3 regions of the Roseburia sp. genome follow, and region 2 is predicted to be linked to each of the others. Evidence: a T-box and tRNA genes for the amino acid it is inferred to sense, from the RefSeq annotation. Region 2 holds a T-box; the other regions hold tRNA genes.
The links. A T-box is a leader RNA that pairs with one kind of tRNA and senses whether it is charged. The one in region 2 lies ahead of leuS (leucine--tRNA ligase), so its partner is inferred to be a tRNA-Leu.
Positions count from the first base shown of each region.

Region 1: it has a tRNA-Leu gene. The T-box ahead of leuS (leucine--tRNA ligase) is inferred to sense a tRNA for this amino acid. The anticodon was not compared.
Region 3: it has a tRNA-Leu gene. The T-box ahead of leuS (leucine--tRNA ligase) is inferred to sense a tRNA for this amino acid. The anticodon was not compared.

Region 1 is NZ_JBGLEJ010000004.1:529,596-536,791, reverse strand. It holds gene ACDD58_RS05775 (energy-coupling factor ABC transporter permease) at 1-692, shown strand, start outside; gene cbiQ (cobalt ECF transporter T component CbiQ) at 685-1,482, shown strand; gene ACDD58_RS05765 (energy-coupling factor ABC transporter ATP-binding protein) at 1,530-2,270, shown strand; tRNA gene ACDD58_RS05760 (tRNA-Leu) at 2,395-2,475, shown strand; gene ACDD58_RS05755 (methyl-accepting chemotaxis protein) at 2,734-4,512, shown strand; gene ACDD58_RS05750 (methyl-accepting chemotaxis protein) at 4,703-6,814, opposite strand; gene ACDD58_RS05745 (GNAT family acetyltransferase) at 6,949-7,196, opposite strand, start outside.
Region 2 is NZ_JBGLEJ010000005.1:862,418-869,613, forward strand. It holds gene leuC (3-isopropylmalate dehydratase large subunit) at 1-479, opposite strand, end outside; gene ACDD58_RS15410 (LysR family transcriptional regulator) at 706-1,596, shown strand; gene ACDD58_RS15415 (MATE family efflux transporter) at 1,689-3,032, opposite strand; gene leuS (leucine--tRNA ligase) at 3,034-5,451, opposite strand; T-box leader at 5,569-5,815, opposite strand; gene ilvC (ketol-acid reductoisomerase) at 5,932-6,954, opposite strand; gene ilvN (acetolactate synthase small subunit) at 7,025-7,196, opposite strand, start outside.
Region 3 is NZ_JBGLEJ010000005.1:84,067-91,262, reverse strand. It holds gene ACDD58_RS11710 (guanosine polyphosphate pyrophosphohydrolase) at 1-292, opposite strand, end outside; gene ACDD58_RS11705 (fibronectin type III domain-containing protein) at 409-1,590, opposite strand; tRNA gene ACDD58_RS11700 (tRNA-Leu) at 1,857-1,940, opposite strand; tRNA gene ACDD58_RS11695 (tRNA-Leu) at 1,968-2,052, opposite strand; gene ACDD58_RS11690 (EAL domain-containing protein) at 2,197-4,848, opposite strand; gene ACDD58_RS11685 (methyltransferase) at 4,854-6,350, opposite strand; gene ACDD58_RS11680 (N-acetylmuramoyl-L-alanine amidase family protein) at 6,384-7,139, opposite strand.

The DNA of each region.
Region 1 (7,196 bases), on a different contig from region 2:
TAGCGCTTGGCTGTAATATATGGAATATGGCATTCTATGGATGTTTTATAGGAGCATTGCTGATCTGGAAGCCAATGATGCGTCGGGGAGCATCCAAAAAGAAGATTATTGCAGCATCTGTGCTGGGGTGTGTACTGACATTGCAGATGGGAGCATTTTCTGTTACATTAGAGACACTTGTTTCCGGTATTACGGAGCTTCCGTTTGGGACATTTGTGGCAGTGATGCAGCCGATCCATCTTGCAATCGGTCTGGTCGAGGGATTGATCACGGCAGCAGTGCTTTGCTTTGTATATGAGGCAAGACCGGAGCTGCTCTGGGGTACAGATGAAAGTACACAGAAACAGGCATCACGTTTTTCTTTGAAAAAGACAGTGACGATTCTCGCAGTTTTAACTGTTTTGATCGGTGGCGGACTTTCTCTGTTTGCTTCAGCATATCCGGACGGACTGGAATGGTCTATGGAAAAGGTTGCAGGAACCACAGAGTTAGATGCAAAAGGAACAGCATATAAGACGGCAGCAGAGATTCAGGAGCATACAGCGCTGCTTCCGGATTATGCATTTAAAAACAATGAGAGCATGGCAGGAACATCGTTTTCCGGTGTAGCTGGTGCAGCAGTGGTTGTAGTTGTATGTATCGGAGGCTGTTATCTATTTAAATTTTTTGGAAAGAATCAAAAGCATGAGTAAAATTCAAAGGGCAGTTTCTGAGATTAAAAGTATCGAGGAACTGGCAAATGAAGACAGGTGGGTGAACCAGGTTCACCCTCTTGTAAAATTATGTGTGACAATTTTGTATATAGGGACAGTTGTTTCTTTTTCTAAGTATAACCTGAGTGGACTGCTTGTGATGGCAGTTTATCCGGTTATTCTTTTTATTATGAATGAAATTTCTGTAAAGGATGCGTTATGGCGGATGCGTGTTGTGCTGCCGCTTGTCTGTGTGGCAGGTATATTTAATCCTTTTTTTGACAGGCAGATCGTAATGAATGTGGGACAGATTGAAATTAGTGGTGGAGTGATTTCAATGCTGACCTTGATGATAAAAGGAGTTTTTGCGGTTCTGGCATCGTATCTTCTGATTGCGACAACAACGATCGAAAAAATCTGCTTCGCACTTGAGATATGTCGTCTGCCAAAAGTCATTGTGATGCAGGTATGGCTGATTTACCGGTATATTTCTGTATTGCTGGCAGAAACACAGCGGGTGGTGCAGGCATATGAACTTAGGGCACCGGGACAGAAAGGCATTCATTTTAAGGTGTGGGGATCTCTGATGGGACAGATGCTGATCCGAAGCATGGACAGGGCAGAGTTGATTTACGAAAGTATGTGTCTGCGCGGGTTTCAGGGAATATTTGGACTGAAAAAAGAGATACGGTTTTGTATGAAAGACGCAGTGTATCTTGTTTTATGGATCGCGGTGTTTACTATATTGCGATGTTTTGCGGTTGGACAACTGGTGGGAACTTTGTTTTAGATGGTAAAGAGAAACTGTTTTGTGACAGATGAAAGAGAGAGGAAAATATGGGACAGATTAATATAGAGGTAACGCATCTGAATTTTTCCTATGAAAAAGAAAATCCTATTTTGAAAGATATATCATTTGCAGCGGATGGGCAGGCGTCGATTGGCGTTGTCGGTGCAAACGGAGCAGGAAAGTCAACACTTTTAAAATTACTTGTCGGTTTGTATTCTCCGGATTCAGGCAGCATCAGTATCGGGAATGTACCGTTACAAAAAGAGACATTAGCTCAGATTAGAAAAATGGCTGGATATGTGTTTCAGGATTCTGAAAATCAGCTTTTTATGCCAAATGTATATGAGGATGTGGCATTTGCACCACAGAATTATGGTCTGTCAGAAGACGAGGTTGCATACAGGACAAAAATGGCAATTGCCGAGGTACACATTGAACATCTTGCGAATAAACCGATCCATAAACTGTCAGGAGGAGAGAAAAAGTTAGCGGCAATCGCAACCATCCTTTCCATGAAACCGGATATTATACTGATGGATGAACCGTCGGCGGCACTTGATCCGAAAAACCGCAGAAATCTGATCCGGGTATTGAATGAGTTTTCCTATCTGAAAATCGTGGCTTCACATGATCTGGATTTTGTATGGGATACCTGTGACAGAACGATTTTACTGTCGGAGGGCAGAATTGTGTGTGATGGGGCAACAAAGGAGATTTTAAGCGACAGGGAGTTGTTAGAGGCACATGGACTGGAGCTGCCATTGTCTTTGTATCGAAGATGTATTTAAAATGGCTGTAATCGCTACTCGCACAATATGTGTGAACAGTAGCCGTTTCTGATTTAGAGGGAGAAATGTGAGGAAAAAATGCTTGCAATTTTGCGAGTGCTAATATATAATGGCAAAGTGGTTTGCGGGTGTGGCGGAATTGGCAGACGCGCTAGATTTAGGTTCTAGTGTCCCCGACGTGCAGGTTCAAGTCCTGTCACCCGCATGAATAAAAAATAGCCGGAAAGCTAAGATTTTGCAGTAAAATCAAGGCTTTCCGGCTATTGTTTTGTTCTGAAACAAGTCAATAATATGGAAAATGTAAAAAAATACAAAATTTATAATAAATTTAAAAAATATTGAGATAAATTGTGCAATATGGTAAAATAATAGAAAGGAATTTTCAAAAATCTGTATAGAAAAATCTATATACATCATATTTGTGAACTCCGATATTACAGCAGGGAAGCGGGAGGAAAGATTTATGAACAATGTAAAAGTACAGACAAAGCTGTCAATCGTAATGTTAGCGACGATAGTGGCACTGGTATTGTGTGCCGTTATTTCATCGGAGAGCATGAAGCAGCTCCAGAGCAAAGCATTAGAGACGATGGAAGCAGATGAGCGGGAGTCTTATGATGAACAGATCAAACAGCAGGTAGATAATGTGGTCTCACTTTGTCAGACGATTTATGATCAGTATCAGGCTGGTGTGTATACCGAGGAAGAAGCTAAGAAGTTAGCGGCAGATGAGATCAGACAGCTTCGTTATGGAGATGGCGGATATTTCTGGGTTGATCAGTATGACGGAACTAATGTGGTGCTTTTAGGAAATGATACAGAAGGCACCAACCGTATGGAGACGAAAGATGCCAATGGATATCAGATGGTTAAAGAGATCATCCGTGTCGGACAGGAGGCAGATGGAGGATATACAGATTATGTATTCCCGAAAGAAGGCGAGACTGAACCTTCTCCGAAACGTTCCTACAGTAAAGCATTTGAACCGTTTGAATGGGTGATCGGAACCGGTAATTACACAGACTATATCGATGATAAGGTTGCATCCATTGAAAAAGATTTTACTTCATATGTAACAAACAAACGTACCACGTTTATCATTTCAACAATAATAGAAGGAGCGGTAGTAGTATTTCTTCTTATATTGATCATTTTAAGCATTATTAAACCACTGAAGAAGTGTATCAGTTCCATCGGAGTCATGGAACAGGGGGATTTTTCACAGGCACTTGGAACTGCACTGTTAAAACGCCGTGATGATTTTGGAAAGCTGGCAGGTTCCATTGAGTCTATGAGGACAGAGATGAACGGACTGATCGGCGAGGTTAAGAGCCAGGCGACAGAGATCACCGGAATGGTACAGGAGATTGATACCAACATTCAGGCATTGGATGAGGAGATTGAGAATGTTTCCGCTACTACGGAAGAACTTGCAGCAGGTATGCAGGAGACAGCTGCTTCCTCCGAAGAGATCAATGCGATGTCCCATGAAATCGAGAGCGCTGCAAAGAGCATTGCAACACGTTCACAGGACGGGGCTATGGAGGCAGATGATATCCGAGACCGTGCTGTCAGTATTAAAAAGACCACAACCGAAAATGATAAACGTACCAAGGCAATCCATACGGAAATCAATGAGGGACTGACAAAAGCACTTGAAGATATCAAAGTTGTCGATCAGATTGGCGTTCTTGCGGAATCAATTATGGAGATTACCGGACAGACAAACCTGTTAGCACTCAATGCATCCATTGAGGCCGCACGTGCGGGAGAGGCAGGAAAAGGCTTTGCAGTTGTTGCAGATGAGATCCGGGTACTTGCAGAGCAGTCAAAGGCAGCAGTCGTACATATCCAGGATGTAACAAAGAATGTGGTTGAATCTGTAACGAATCTGGCAGATGGAGCGAAAAAGTTACTTGAGTTTGTCGGAACAGATGTGGTGGACAGTTTTGCAGGATTCTCTGACATGGCAGATTCTTACAGTAATGATGCGGGTAAGGTTGATGGACTGGTAACTGATTTTTCGGCATCTTCAGAGCAGCTTTTAGCATCGATCAACGGAGTTATGGATGCGATCGGTGAAGTAAGTAAGGCAGCAACGGAGGGCGCAACCGGTACCAATGATATCGCTGAAAAAACAGGTGTTGTGGTTGAGAAGGCAGCTGAGATCAAAGAAAAAGCAGAGGCAGCGCATGCAGCAGCGGACAGGCTGCAGAAGAATGTAGAGCGTTTTATTGTATAGAATAAGTGAATGCAGGCAAATCAAATAAATGAGTAAACATGTCTGCACGATGATTAACAAATAGCGGTCAGATCATATGAAAAACAGCGGATAACAACAAGAGAAGAAGTTGTTATCCGCTGTTTTATAATGTATTTTGCAGCATGTTTGCGTGGTTATGCTGATAGCAAAGAGAATGCAGGTTATATAATTATTCTCCCTGATAATTACTGCGTACATACTGCTCGATCGCTGTATTATCCTCCGGCATACGGCAGCCAACGATAAAGACGCTTTCATTATCCGTGCTGCGGATGATATGTCCTTCTAACTCGCGGGCACTTGCTACAGGAAGATCCGGGATCGATAAGGTAATGTCGGAACCGATCGCACTGGCAAAGAAATTATCGCGGACGCTGAAAGCAAAGCCGCCTGCACTGATATTGATCATCTGACCGTTATATTGTCTGCCGGTCTGTGTTACCGTGATCGTACATTTGTTGGAGAGCGGCATACGCGGATATTTACGACGGTTGATAACCTTCGGGTTGGTTGCAACAGTAATCTTATAAATATCAGATGCCTGACCGCGCATTGTGGAAATATCGGCATTTTCCCAGATATACAGTGCATTTGTGACGGAAATCTGCAGCTCGTAAGTAAAGTTTTTATTTTTAATTTCAATCGAATGACCGGAAGGAACATGCAGACGTGCTGTAATTCCACCGTCTAGGGATGCTGTTACCTCACCGTGAGCAGTAAATGATGAACTGCCATTTTTGGCGATCAGGACGACTTTCATGCCAGGTTTGGCATCACCGATTCCCATGAAACCGCCGGTACCGAGTTCACCCATCAGTTTTCCGACAATCGTTTCGATTTTATTTACGTTAACGGCGGATTCCTCGTATTTACTCAACATGGTGCGTGAAACGTCATCTGACTGGTTGATGCACTTGGTCATGACATCCATGGTGTCGCAGACCTGTTTCATATTGTCAACCATATCCTGATTGGAAGACTCCACATCTTTCATGGCACCGTCGATTACTTTGATATTTTCACCGAGAGTCGTCGAATCTTTGGTAATACTGGCAACACTGTCTTTTACGAGTGTGAGTTTTTCACGTGTTGTCTGGATCAGGTTAAGCGTCTGCGTGATGGACTGTGTCATTTTTCCAGAGGTCTCATCTAAATGAGTCAACGCATCACGGATGCGGCCGGAAGAATTTTTCGTCTCTACGCTAAGTCCCTGAATCTGGTCAGCTACAACGGCAAATCCTTTTCCGGCAGCACCGGCCCGGGCGGCTTCTATGGAGGCGTTTAAGGCGAGGAGATTTGTCTGGAAAGTAATGCCTTCGATCGTTCCGGTCTCTTCTTTTACCATATCAAAATCCTGTTTGAAATTCTCTAAAACCTGTTCGACCTGTGAGGACAGATCTGCCATTGTGTTGGTGGTAGACACAACATCGGCAAGTTCTTCCGCACTTAAGTTTGCGTGTTCGATGGATTCCTGGATCACATTTACCATTTCTGCGATCAGGGATGCTACATTCTCGACCTGTGTATTGATATCAGAAGTTTTATCCATGGAAGACATCGTTTTGGTATAAAGAATATCGTTATTCTGGGTCAGTTCTTCCATGCATTTTACAACGGAATCAGCCCCCTGTTTGTTTTCATCAGCAAGTTCACGGACTACGGTAACACCGTCTACAATGGAACTGCTAGCGCCTTTGACCTGCCCTACTGTGGTCACCACGCGGTTTAGGTTGTCTTTAATAGAGTTGACAAGTGCTCCGTCGGACTGGTTTAGATGATCGATGGAAACGACGTAGCAGATATAGCAGAGCAATATCGTGGAGATCTGAAGGTAATAATCATTTGTGGAAATATTTGGGTTTATGCCATATATATTATGTAAAATAAGATGAACAATTACAATGATCTCGTTGGCGATACCGCACCGGATCATATATTTACGGTCTTTAAAAAGAATCAGCATACTGGTTAATGGCAGGATATAACCAAACGCGATCGCAGAATCAGTGGTGAGAATTACATAAGTGTAAAATGCACCGTAACCGACAGCAACAACTTCCTTATATATAGAGGAAGCCTTTCCGTTGATCTTTAATACGAGAATACCAATAAAAAATGGAACCCATACCATAAGAAGAAAGGTAATATAATATCTGGCTGAGTGAAGTCCCTGGGAAGTTTCTGAACCATACGAAAGAGTCATGATGGCGATTAAGATCAGCCAGATCGTGCGAGCCTTTGAGTTTGATTTTGCTTTGAAATATGATTCGTTATACTCCATAAAATTCTCCATTCCTGCGATAAAAATTTACATGCGGAATATAAATATATCGCACTCATTTTTCATATGTAAATTAGGACTAAAGTAATATCGTTAATCAGATTTTAAGTTTATATGTGGGTGCTGTCAATCCTTTAAAGCAATAAAGTCTGAAAATGGTCTTTACTTTTTTCCCAACTGGTATTAAGCCACTCGACAACTTTTATTTTTCCATCTTCTGTAAAAGGAAATGTGGCAGAAGTTTTTAAGGAATCGTCTGTGTTGGCAAAATTATAAGGTCCCGGCCAGTAAATAGCACGGAAAACATCGGTATCGGATTCTTCATCGTGTTCTTTCTGGATCAGATAACGCATGCCTTTGTAGCTGCCGGTAAATTTTTCTT
Region 2 (7,196 bases):
GCTGCCGGAACTTTAAACCATGCTTTTCCGGTTGCCATACCAGCCGCCATATCGGTACTGCCGACTCCGGTGGAAAATGCACCCAGCGCACCGTAGGTACAGGTGTGGGAATCCGCACCGATAATGACATCGCCTGCCACGGTAAGACCTTTCTCCGGCAGCAGTGCATGCTCTATTCCCATCTCTCCTACATCAAAATAATTTGTAATATCATGCCGGCAGGCAAACTCTCTGACGCATTTACAATGCTGTGCAGATTTGATATCTTTATTTGGCACAAAATGATCTAACACAAGTGCGATCTTATCCTTATCAAAGACACCGTCCACCTTCATTTTATCCATTTCATGAATCGCCACCGGTGAAGTAATGTCATTGCCTAAAACCAGATCCAAATCTGCCTCAATAAGCTGTCCGGCACTGACTGATGGAAGTCCTGCATGTGCTGCAAGGATTTTCTGTGTCATCGTCATCCCCATGGGTATATCCTCCTAAAAAATTAAAATCTGTGTCAGGAATGGTGTGTGCCCGTTCCTTTTTTGTGTGATGTGTGTGTAGAACAACACTCGCTGTCCTATCTGTATGTTATTCTAACACAGGTATTACTATAATAAAAATACATATTAAATATATTTACCATAACTAAACTTCATGGTATAATAAGAAAAATTATCGATGTATCAAGTATCAGAAAGGAATTTTATCATGAACCAGAATTTATCATCTTACCGGATTTTTTATACCGTTGCAAATACCGGCAACATTTCAAAGGCTGCAAAAGAACTCTACATCAGCCAGCCTGCCATCAGTAAATCCATCCAGAAATTAGAGGAAGGTGTCGGCTGCAAGCTATTTTCTAGAAGTTCCCGCGGCGTTGTCTTAACCGATGAGGGAAAACTGCTCTACGACCATGTGAGCAACGCCTTTGAGACTTTAACCCTCGGTGAGGAAAAATTAAAACGCTCCATTGAACTCGGTGTCGGCCACTTAAAGATCGGTGTCAGCGCAACCCTCTGTAAATATCTGCTGCTTCCTTATTTGCAGGAATTTATAAGACAGAACCCGCATGTCTCTATCTCCATCACCTGCCAGTCGACCAACGAGACACTTGAACTGCTCGATGACAATAAGATCGATATCGGTCTGGTCGGAAAACCGGATAATTTAAAAAATATCCATTTTGATTTTCTCGAGGAGATCGAAGATATCTTTGTCTGCACCAAAGACTATCTGCGGAATTTGCGCGCGCGCGGTGTCCACAAGGATCAGATTCTGACAAACTCAACACTGATGCTGCTCGATAAAAACAATATGACACGCCAGTATATCGACGACTATCTTTCCGACAACCAGATTCAGGTCAAAGAATCCATCGATATCTCCAGCATGGATCTTTTGATCGACTTTGCCCGTATCGGAGTCGGCGTTGCATGCGTCATCAAAAGTTTTGTAAAAGAGGATCTTGCCTCCGGCGCCTTAGTGGAGATTCCTCTTGGAATCCCGATCCATAAGCGTGAGGTCGGTTTTGCCTATAAGACAACAACAAAACCTTCCAAAACACTCGGGGAATTTATCCGGTTTTATAAAAACTTTTAACAGATACAATATAATAGAATGCACGCTCCGCGAACATTCTATTATCATGAACTATACAGCCAGGTTGGCAAAGCGAATTGGCGCAACAAACTTTACTTTTTCTCAAAACTATACAGCCAATTCGCTTTTAAGAAGTAAATTAAAAAGATGACTGAGCTGATCGACCAGGTCAGCGGGTACGCCCAGAAGATGACCTGGATCTTCGGAATAAAATGCACAGTAACCGTGATGTATGTGATCCTTATGATGCACCAGGATGCAAGCATGACGAACATCGGCACGGCAGATTTTCCCGCACCGCGCATGATACCTGCAATGCAGTGGGAAAATGCTAGGAAACAATAGAAAAAAGCCTCTATATGTGCCTGTTTGGTTGCAAATTCAACGACCTGTGTTTCACTGTTGAACGCTGCAGCAAGCTGCGGTATCGTAAAAAATACGATCACACCAACCACTTCCGCAAGCAGTGTCGAACAGGTAATGCCAAAATATGCACCCCTCTTAGCTCTGTCATACTGTCTTGCACCGAGATTCTGTCCGATAAACGTTGTGAGTGACATAGCAAAACAGGTGATCGGCAGAAATGCAAAGCCTTCTATTTTCGAATAAACACCACATCCTGCAACCGCCATCACTCCAAATTTGTTAATATTCGTCTGTACAATAATATTTGCAAATGAAATGATGGAATTCTGCATACCGGACGGCAGTCCGATCCCTATGATCTGTCCTAACATTCCCTTATGAAAACGTATCTGCGAGATCTGCACCTGATAAACATCTTTGGTCCGCATCAGACGCATCATACATAAAAATGCACTGGAAAACTGTGAAATAATCGTTGCAAGTGCTGCAGCACCGACACCAAATCCTAACAATCCGACAAATAATAAATCCAGTATAATATTAACGATGGATGAAAAAATCAGATAATAAAGCGGATGTCTGCTGTCTCCGACTGCCTGCAAAATCCCCATCACGATATTGTACATAACAAAAGCGATCGATCCGGCAAAATATACCCTGAAGTATACAATAGAATTTGGCAGTACCGACTCCGGCGTTCCCATCAGAACAAGGATCTGGGGAGCTAGGATCATCCCGATCGCGGTCAGAATACAGCCGGACACCAGACCAAATGCAATATTGGTATGTACCGCTTTTTTCAATCCTTCATAATCTGCTGCTCCAAAATATTTCGAAATGACAACGCCGGCACCAACTGCAATTCCATTAAAAAAGCCGACCATCAGAAATATCAGACTACCGGAAGAACTGACAGCTGCAAGAGCATCACTGCCAAGAAAATTACCGACGATCAGAGAATCGGCGGTATTGTATAACTGCTGAAACAGGTTTCCCAAAAAGAGGGGGATTGCAAATGACACAATCCCCTTCCAGATGGAACCCTCTAATAAGTTTGTTCCTTTTTTCATCTTATTTCATTACAATATTGACAATTCTTCCCGGAACGTAAATCTCTTTTACAATGTTTCCAGTCAGCTTATCTGCAATTGATTCTTTTGCTTTTGCAATAACATCATCTTTTGCGTCATTTCTGCCGATTGCCAATGTTCCTTTCGTTTTTCCATTGATCTGTACTGCGATCTCAACCGTATTTTCAACTGTTTTTGCCTCGTCAAATTCCGGCCATCTCTGCTGGTATACATAACCTGTTCCGCCAATGATCTGCCAGAGTTCCTCTGTGATATGCGGAGCAACCGGGTTTAACAGAATTAAGAGTGTCTCATACTCGCCCTTAGTCACAGCATTTTTCTTATAGAACTCATTAATCAAAGCCATCATTGCAGCGATCGCGGTATTGTATTTCAGATTCTCATAATCGCTGCTGACTTTCTTGATGGTCTGATGCATCTTTGTCTCAAGTTCTTTGGAATATCCGGTTTCTTCTGTCATGATGTCCTGTAACTTCCATACACGCTCTAAGAAACGACGGCAGCCTTTTACACCATCTTCAGACCAGGATGCACTTAAATCAAATGCTCCGATAAACATTTCATATGTTCTTAATGTATCTGCACCATACTCTCTTACGATATCATCCGGATTTACAACATTTCCTCTGGATTTTGACATCTTCTCTCCGTTCTCACCAAGGATCATACCATGGGATGTACGTTTCTGGTAAGGCTCCGGACATGGAACTACTTTCTCATCATACAGGAATTTGTGCCAGAATCTGGAATATAACAGATGAAGTGTTGTATGCTCCATACCTCCATTGTACCAGTCAACCGGCATCCAGTATTTTAATGCTTCCGGACTTGCAAGCGCCTCATCATTGTGCGGATCGGTATATCTTAAGAAATACCAGGAAGATCCAGCCCACTGTGGCATGGTATCTGTCTCTCTCTTTGCAGGACCACCACAGCAAGGACAGGTTGTATTTACCCAGTCTGTCATCGCAGCAAGTGGAGACTCTCCATTATCCGTCGGCATATAACTTTCTACCTCTGGAAGCATCAATGGCAGTTCACTCTCATCGATCGGCACATAACCACATTTATCACAGTGAACGATCGGAATCGGCTCACCCCAGTAACGCTGACGTGAGAATACCCAGTCTCTTAATTTATAGTTGGTCTTTGCTGTACCAATGCCTTTTTCCTCTAAAAATGCAATCATTTTTGCCTTTGCATCTTTTACTTCCAGTCCGTTTAAGAACTCAGAATTGATCAGAACACCGGTTGCAACATCTGTAAATGCCGCTTCGTTGATGTCAACTTCCTCACCATTTTTTGCAACAACCTGTACCATTGGAATATTGAACTTTTTGGCAAATTCCCAGTCCCTCTCATCATGTGCCGGTACTGCCATGATCGCGCCTGTTCCGTAAGACATTAATACATAATCGGAAATCCAGATCGGGATTTCTTTTCCGGTTACCGGATTGACTGCCATAAGACCGTCAATCTCCACACCCGTCTTATCTTTTGCAAGTTCTGAACGTTCAAAATCGGATTTCTTTGCAGCTTCCTCACGGTATGCAGCAATCGCATCCCAGTTCTTTAACTCGTCTTTATATTTATCAATGATCGGATGCTCCGGGGATACAACCATGTAAGTAGCACCAAATAATGTATCACAACGTGTCGTATAAACACGGAGTTTGTCCTCTTTTCCGGCGATCGCAAAATCTACCTCTGCACCCTGTGATTTACCGATCCAGTTTTTCTGGGAAACCTTGACACGCTCGATATAATCTACATCATTTAAGCCCTCTAACAGTTTCTCAGCATAATCAGTGATCTTTAACATCCACTCGCTCTTTACCTTGCGGACAACCGGAGCACCACAACGCTCGCAGACACCGTTCACAACTTCCTCGTTTGCCAGGCCTACTTTACAGGAAGTACACCAGTTGATCGGCATCTCTTTTTTGTAAGCAAGTCCTGCTTTAAATAGTTTTAAGAAAATCCACTGTGTCCATTTGTAATAACTCGGATCTGTAGTGTTGATCTCTCTGTCCCAGTCGAAAGAATAGCCTAAAGAATGAAGCTGCTCTTTGAAACGTTTTACATTGTTTTCAGTTACGATCTTCGGATGAATCTTATTTTTGATCGCATAGTTCTCAGTCGGAAGTCCGAATGCGTCCCATCCCATCGGATAAAGTACGTTATAGCCCTGCATTCTACGCTTTCTTGCAACAATATCAAGTGCTGTATAAGGTCTCGGATGACCTACATGAAGTCCCTGTCCTGACGGATACGGAAATTCTACCAATGCGTAATATTTTGGTTTGCTGTAGTCGTCTGTCGCAGCAAAAGCCTTATTATCATCCCAGACTTTCTGCCATTTTTTCTCAACGACTTTGTGATTGTAAAGTTCTGACATATAATCCTCCTTGTTTTGCGGAGCAAAATGCGACTGCCTTTGCAGGAGCAGAGGATTTTCCTCCTTGTTTTGCGAAAAAAAACTTCGTCTCGGAAGATATTTTCAAATAAAAATATCTTTAGAGACGAAGTCTGTCTTACTCCGTGGTACCACTCTAATTCGTATTCTTATGATTTCATAGAAAATAAAAATACGCTCTTATGATCCTTAACGCGGACAACACGCTTTTGCTTACTCACTGTAACTGGCAGCTTGGGCAAAAGGACTCAAAGGTGAGTTGGGAATTTCACTTTACTGCCTCACAGCATCCGGCAGCTCTCTGAGAAAGCAAAAAATTCTTACTATTCCTTATCAAAGTCTGATGTATTTTATTCACAACATGATTTATTTTATCATATACCCTGTTTTTGTCAAGTATTGAAACAAAAAAGAGCCACCACAAACAGTAACTATGTGATGACTCTTTCAATCGATTCAAAATTAGTTGTTGATTAATTTATCTTCTTCATTGTTCCAGCTATACAGTTTACGGATCTCTTTACCAACCTGCTCTGATGGATGCTCTGCAGCTTTCTTTCTCATAGCTTTGAAGTGAACCTGACGTCCTGCCGGAGACATATCCAGTAAGAAGTCTTTTGCAAATGTACCATCCTGAATATCGGAAAGGATCTGTTTCATTGCCTTCTTTGTATCCTCTGTGATGATCTTCGGTCCTGTAATGTAATCACCATACTCTGCTGTGTTGGAGATAGAATATCTCATTCCCTCGAAACCTGACTGGTAGATTAAGTCTACGATCAGTTTCATCTCATGGATACACTCGAAGTATGCATTTCTTGGATCATAACCAGCTTCGCATAATGTCTCGAAACCTGCCTGCATTAATGCACAGACACCACCGCAAAGAACTGCCTGCTCACCAAAAAGGTCTGTCTCTGTCTCGGTACGGAATGTTGTCTCAAGAACACCGGCTCTTGCTCCACCGATACCAAGTGCATATGCTAATGCAAGATCCTGTGCTTTTCCTGTTGCATCCTGCTCAACAGCGATCAGACAAGGTGTTCCTTTTCCAGCCTGATACTCAGAACGTACGGTATGTCCCGGAGCTTTTGGAGCGATCATGGTAACATCTACATCCTTTGGAGGTACGATACATCCGAAATGAATGTTGAAACCATGTGCGAACATTAACATGTTGCCTGCCTCAAGGTTTGGCTCGATATCTTTTTTGTACATATCTGCCTGTTTCTCATCGTTGATTAAGATCATGATGATGTCGGCTTTCTTTGCTGCCTCTGCTGTTGTATATACTTCAAATCCCTGCTTCTCAGCTTTTGCCCAGGATTTGCTTCCTTCATAAAGACCAATGATAACATGGCATCCGGAATCTTTTAAGTTCAATGCATGTGCATGTCCCTGACTGCCGTAGCCGATAATTGCGATCGTCTTTCCGTCTAAAAGTGAAAGGTTACAGTCTTCCTGATAAAATATTTTTGCTGCCATAATTAATTTCCTCCAGTTTTGGTTTCTTAATAAAAAATATGCATTTGCATATTCTTATCTGCTTATTTTGTTATAATGATACTCTTTTGCCGTCTTCGTCTAACATAACGACATCGGAAATGCCTCTCGACAATCCGGTCAGTCCGGTACGTGCAAGCTCTAATATCTCATATCCGGACAAAAGATCAAGGAAAGCATCTAACTTATCCTGATGTCCTGTCAGCTCGATCACCATCGAATCA
Region 3 (7,196 bases), 780 kb from region 2:
CGTTGAATTTTGCTTCCGCACGGATCAGTGATTTGATCCTTCCTTTAAAAGTAAAAGAAAGGTAAGGATATTGTTTCGCCATATACTGATAAAATTCCCGTATTTTCTGCGACTGTGCTGTCAAAAAGTCATTATGCTCTAGCAGTTCCATGATCTGCATCAGGAAATTACAGTGTAACCGATCCACCTCACTGTCATTTTCCTCTGCCACACGTTTTAAATCTTCTGTATATTTTTTTAAAATCCGAAATACCGTATCCCCGGAATAAAGATAATCATTTAAAGCAATCATTTTTCCATCCTTTGTTTTCCGCCTTCTGTGCCACATTGGTATCTATTATAAATGATTTCCTCCTAAATGCAAATAGCGCGGCAGTTTTTCTGCCGCGCCACTTATACCTTGCTGTCTTATTTTGTGATCTTTACTGATTTCGCCTCACTCCATGAGCCGTTTACTCTGTTGTCATCCTCGTCCACACGATATGCTCTGACACGCACATAATATTTTTTTCCTTTTGTCAGCTTTTTCAGAGTAACCTTTGTTGTCTTTGCGTTTGCCTTTTTGACTTTCACGCCCTTTTTAAACTTCTTGTCCGTGGAATACTGGATCTCATATCCCTTTGCATTGCTTACTTTGTTATATGTAACCTGTGCTTTCTTTCCTTTCACATTGGAAAGTTTGGAAATTTTGGTTTTTTTGACTGTGGTAATCTTTAAGTTTACCACACCCATGTTGTTCACACCGGTTTTTTTCAGTTTTGTCGGATCCAAGCTATCTTTATATGCTTCACTGCCTGCAATTTCAATATAGTAAGTACCGCTCTTTAATGTAACCTCTTTGGAACATGCAGAAGAATAATAATTTTCTGCAATATTCATACGCTCCAATACATTATGGTTCGAACGGTATAACGTCACACCTGTTTTGCTGCTTTCAAAAACACTTTCTCCCAGCGGATTCTCCAGTGAAAGGTTCAATCTTGCTGTTGTATCTCCGGATACTTTAAATTTAAACCAGCTTTTTCTTGTGTTGGAACTTAAAAATCCAGTTACTTTTTTATCCGTGGTAATCTGTTTTGCACGTCCCCAGGAACCATTCTTTGTTCCGGTTACATTCAGATACTGGGCTGCAACTGAAAGGCGGAACTCGCCATAACTGACATCATTGTAACTACCGTTTTTAGTTTTAGCAAAGCAAATCCAGTAATTTCCAGCATCGAGGCACAGATATTTTGACTTTCTCTCATTCCCCCATACAACAGTTACCTCGTCTCCGGTAACCAGATTCGAACAGTTTGCATCTGAATATACTGCAAATTCCTCAATCGCACCTAAAGAATCATAATCCTCATGCATAACTGTCGAATACGCAGACACATACACATATGACGGTTTGTTTAAGCTAAACTGTACCACATTACTGTATTCTCCGGTCGGGACCTTAATATTCGTAGAACCTACTGCCATCACATCCGTGATATCCTCCACAGCCGTGACAGGGATCTGTGTTGCTGCTGATACATTCTGTGGAAGAAGGATCAATGCAAATGCCAGAACCATTCCAAGAATATACGTCTTCATTTTCTTCATATAGATTTTCTCCTTTTCCTCTTTACTTCTCTAATGTAAAGAAACAATACGATTTCATTTTAGCATATTCTTTTTGTATTTTCTCTATGGAAAAAGTACTATTTTCACGGAACGTAATTTTCTCCCAAAGTCATAAAATGGGCCACGGCTTTGCGCAATTTGACAACCACTAAGTTGTGAGCCGCCTTTTGACACCCATGTCTTCTGTGAGAGAAAAAAAAGAAGCATCGAATCCTCAATGCTTCTTTCACCCTAACATATAAAAATGCAGGAGATGGGACTTGAACCCACACGATATTGCTACCACAGGCACCTGAAGCCTGCGCGTCTGCCAATTCCGCCACTCCTGCAAACCCGTCAATCAAAGAAATCTTTGATGCGGAAGATGGGACTTGAACCCACACGTTCGCAATGAACACAAGATCCTTAGTCTTGCTCGTCTGCCAATTCCGACACTTCCGCGTATCAATCACTCTCTCGCGACGACTCATTTATAATAACAGAGAAAAACAAATATGTCAACAGTTTTTTTGATATTTTTTTAATTTTATTTATTTTTTTAATTTTTGGAACTGTTTTGATTATTTAGATATTGAAAGACAGCCCTTACAGGAACTGTCTCTCAAACATCTCTGCCTTCATCGGTTTTCCAAAATAGAATCCCTGAATCAGTTGAACCTTTGATCCCATCAGCGCATCTAACTGTTCTTTTGTCTCCACGCCCTCTACACAGACATTCACATGGATCGCAGTTGCCAGTTCTCCGACCATTTTTACAAATGCGTTGGAGAAATCATCTTTTCCAATATCAATGATAAAACAGCGGTCGATCTTTATGACATCGATCGGCATCTCCCTGATATGATTTAAAGAAGAATAGCCTGTACCAAAATCATCCAGCGCAACACGTACTCCAAGATGTCTGATATCTGCAAGTATCCGTTTCATCCGGCTCATATCATTGACCGCAAGACTCTCTGTTACTTCTAAGGTAAGGTTCTGCGGTGTGATCCTTGTCTCCTCGATCACATGTGCGATCCGCTCTACGATATCGTTCTGTAAAAGCTGTACAACAGAGAGATTAACATTCACTTTGTACTCCGGATGCCCCATATCATTCCAGTATTTACAATGGATACACGCTTCACGCAAAACAAATTCGCCGATCGGGTTGATCAGTCCTAAATATTCCGCAAGCGGGATAAAATCTGTCGGCGGTATCAATCCAAGTTCCCCTGAATTCCAGCGTATCAGTGCTTCTGCACCGGCACATGGATTTCCTTCTTTTGTGATATTTACGATTGGCTGGAAATATACTTCAAATTCGCTGAATGCATTTCTCGTTGCATTGCGCATATTCTTTTCAAGATCAAGCCGCTTGTAAGAGGTAGACTCAACATTGTCATCATAAAACTCTATACGGTTCTTTCCTGCACACTTTGCAGAATAAAGGGCAATATCTGCTTTTTTGATCAGTTCTTCCACCGTGTCCCCATCTGCCGGGAAACGCACAACTCCCATACTCATCGTACAGTAATAATCTGTTCCTTTTAACATCCACGGTTTTGTAAATAACGATTTGATCTCATCTAAGATCTGCTGAAGCATTGTCATATGATGATGTGCCAGTATGATGATAAACTCATCACCGCCCATACGGTAACAGTTATTCTCCACACCGGGAATCCTCTGCAGGCTGCCTGAAATATTCTTAAGTAAAACATCACCATACTGATGTCCAAGTCCGTCATTGATATGCTTAAAATCATCCAGATCAATATAAAGTAATGCTCCCTCTCCACCAAACTCTTTCGTCTGACGGATATACCGTTCCAGATCCTGTTCACAGCGCATTCTGTTATAAAGCCCTGTCAGGAAATCATTGTTTGCCTGACGCTCAATCTTCTGCTGATATAATTTTTTATCTGTCACATCATAAATCGTACATAAAAGAACTTTTCTTCCGTCAACCCAGTTGATCCTTGTACTGTGCAGATCAAACCAGCGGTTTTCTTCTTTTGAGTAAACTTCCCTGAAATAAAGGCTGTCCTCTGACTGTGCTCCCTGTCTTAAACATTCTTCAATGCCGGCACTGTGCATGTCTCCACCAAACGCTTTACGGAAACGCTGGTTTGTATACAGGATGGTATTTTCTTTTGTATCCATCACGTAGATTCCGCATCCCACATTTTCAAGAATCGCCTCCAGTGACGCATACGAACTTGCGAGTGAATTTTTTGCGATACGTTTTACCAGGATCGTCTGTATGATCCTTCTGACATCATTGACAAACTTAATCTCTCCACTGTCCCAGATACGTTCTTTTTCATCTTCACAGAAGCAGACATACATCCCTGTTTTCCCACCAACATCGATTGGCAGGAACAGCCCTGCTTTCATTTTCTGTGCATCAAATAATCTGTGGAACGACTCAGGCATCTTCGAATCTGCAGAGATCATGTATGGTTTTCCATTAAAAAAAGGCAATTCTGCTTTTGGAATGTTCTGTGAAGCATCCATCCGGGACTCTCTTCCCGCGGAATAATACTCACTGATCATATTAACGGTTGCGCCGTCTATATTTTCCCGGAACAAAACCGCAGCAGAAATCTCAAGATACCCGCATGCCTCCTTTAAAATATCCCGGACAATCCCATCAAAACTGTCCTCCGACTCAAGCATACGCACGATCGCTGTCATCGCCTCATTACGTTTTAATTCCGTCTCCATCTGTTCTTCCGACTCGCGGCTCTTTAAAAAAGCCTCCTGTGCTAAAAGTTCCTCTAATTTGACGGCAAACATCTGCTTTGACAATGTTTCCAAAAACTCAATCGACTTATAATAACGCTCCGGCGTTGTTCTCATCATGTAATCCGGTACATTTTCTCCGGCATCTTCCATTATACCGACCACGATCCAGATCGCAGATACCTCTCCGCTTACCTTTACAGCTACCCCGCACATCCGGATTCCATCTGCACCACAGTCCTCTTCGATCACGCTTTCAATCCTGCTGTTTTGCAGCCGTTCTAACAGCCCGGCATGTCTGTCCATGTCGATCACACTGCCCAGATACTCAAGTTCTTCCTTCGAACCATATGTCTTTGTGACTTCCGTGCGGTCTCTGTCAAGACACATCAGATACAGGTTATTCGCATCACAGAAACGGTCCTGTAGATTCTGCATCAGTGATATATCCAACAGTACCTGTTCTGATCTTAAAGGATCTTCTTCCTTCTTCCTACTTAAAAGTGCCATTCCCTTTACCCCTTTATTCCAACGATATACAGACTAAAATGACGTTTCTCTGAAATCACAAACTCCTGTATCAACCTGTATTCTGTATGTAAACGAAGTTGTTTCTTTACAATGCCTTCTTCATTTGAATAAAAAATCATCATTCCGCCCGGTGCTAAGATTTCTTTTGATTTTTCAAAAAATGAAGCATAAAGTGTATCCATCTCACCGCGTGACTGTTTTCCCCTTACCGGCATATTGGTAATGATCTCATCAAACAGATAATCATGTCTAAAATCAAAATAATCTCTATGGATAAAATTGATCTTTTCACCCACTAAAGAGGCATTTTCCCTTGCTCCTTCAATCGCCGGTCCAAAAATATCGATCCCATACTTTTCCCTTGCCGGTTCTATAATGTCTCTCTCGATGAGCATTGTCCCCACTCCGCAGAATGGATCTAAGATCTGTGCATTTTCTTTGAGATATGGTCTTGCAAGTGCCACAAGCATTGCTGCCAGTGATGGATGAATGGATGCTGCAACTGCATTTTTCCGGTAGGCAAAACGCCGCATCGGAATCGTATACAGTTTTAAAAATGGTGCAAATCCTCCATCTTTTTTCTTTATCAGACGAATCTCTATTTCATAATCACCCGTTGAATTGGTCAGCCATCTCGCTGATGCACGCTCTAACTGTATTGCAAACTTTTTCGCAAAAGAAGCTCTTTTGTCGTTCTCCATATCTGCCCGGATCTCTACACGAAAACGAAACGGGGTGTCCTGTTTATGACACTCCTTTAAAAAATCACTGATGCCGCTCTGCCAGATCGCATCTGCTAACTCCTCTTCCTGCCCCTCATCCTGCTTTAAACGGATCGGAAACAAAAGTTCACGGTAAGTTCTCAGATTTGCCATAGCACGCACATCCTTTGTATACACTGCCACTCCGAGTGGATGTTTTGCCGTTTTTCTCCTGATATCCGCTGGAAGTTCCCCAATTTCCTTCAAGGTTACATCCGTACGTGTATGCCCGGTCAGCAGCAGCATCTCATGTGGATCTTTAAATCCGGTAAATGCGTGACTTTTGTTATCTTCTGCCTTTTCTAACAGCCTGCCAAGTGCACGAACCTCCTCATCAATATGCTTTTTTTCTTCTATTGCCGGAGTATAAGAGAGAAGTTCTTCCATCCTCTCTTTGAGCCGTTCCTGATATGCCGTAATATCCAAATAGGCAAGTGCCTTTAAATACGCGCTTTTTACAAAAAGAGTCTGCTCCCTTTCATATGCCGTAACTAATGCATCTACAGCACCTGCCAGCCTCAGTTCCCCAAGGATCATCGCTGCATTTTTACGCACCTTAGGATCTTCTTCCTCTAACAGTTCTAACAGTAATCTGCCATCCCCGGTCAGTGACGCAAACTGTTTTCTGACGGTTTCATCTTTCATCCTGTTACGCAATTCTACAAGGTTTTCGCGGAGATTTTCTCTTTTTTGCAATGCTTCGTAATATTTCTCTATCATACTGCTTCCTTCGACATAATTGATACTTTCATTTTACTGTATTTCCTCTGTTTTTGCAATACCGTTGGTCTCTATGTAATCGACAAGATCCGACTTAAACTGCTCCCATGCAGCCTCGTTTTCCACATAATATTTCGGACATGCCTTTCCAGTTACATCATAATGTCTTATCACATCATCCGTAGTCAGATCATAACGTCCCATCAGCCATGTCACCAGATGAACCAGCGATCCATAAGTCGCATCCGTAAATTTTCCCGTATCATCCGGAATACAGCACTCTATGGAAATCGTATCGGCATTTCTCTCATTCGAAGCATATGCGATTTCATTGCATGGAATGCATTGGATGATCTCCCCACTGATCCCGATCACAAAATGACTGCTTGCATGCGTTTCCCCTGATTGCGCCAGTCCTTCAAAATAATCACGGTTCTGCTGCGCCGTTGTTCCCGGATTTGCGGTATAATGCACAACAATCCCATTTATTTTTTCAAGTGCCGTTCCCGGTCTTGAGAATTCATTATAATCTAAAAGCTGCACAGAAAAATCCGGCCGGTCCGCAATATATTTCGTTTCCTCCACAATGATCTCATCCTGTGTCTGTATTGTCCTGTGGGATATGCGCCATACACCATATAAAATCACTCCCACAAACATAACTGCCGTAAAGATCATGACACCGCCTGCAAACATCTGCTGTCTTTTCCGTTTCTTCTGTCTTCTTTTTCGTGCCTCGTATCTTCTTTTTTCCGCTTCACGTCTGCGGCCTGCTTCTCCCTGATCCATAGTCTCCCCTTTTTCTTATGTCAGAAATATTTTGTATAATATTTTTATTTTTCCCGT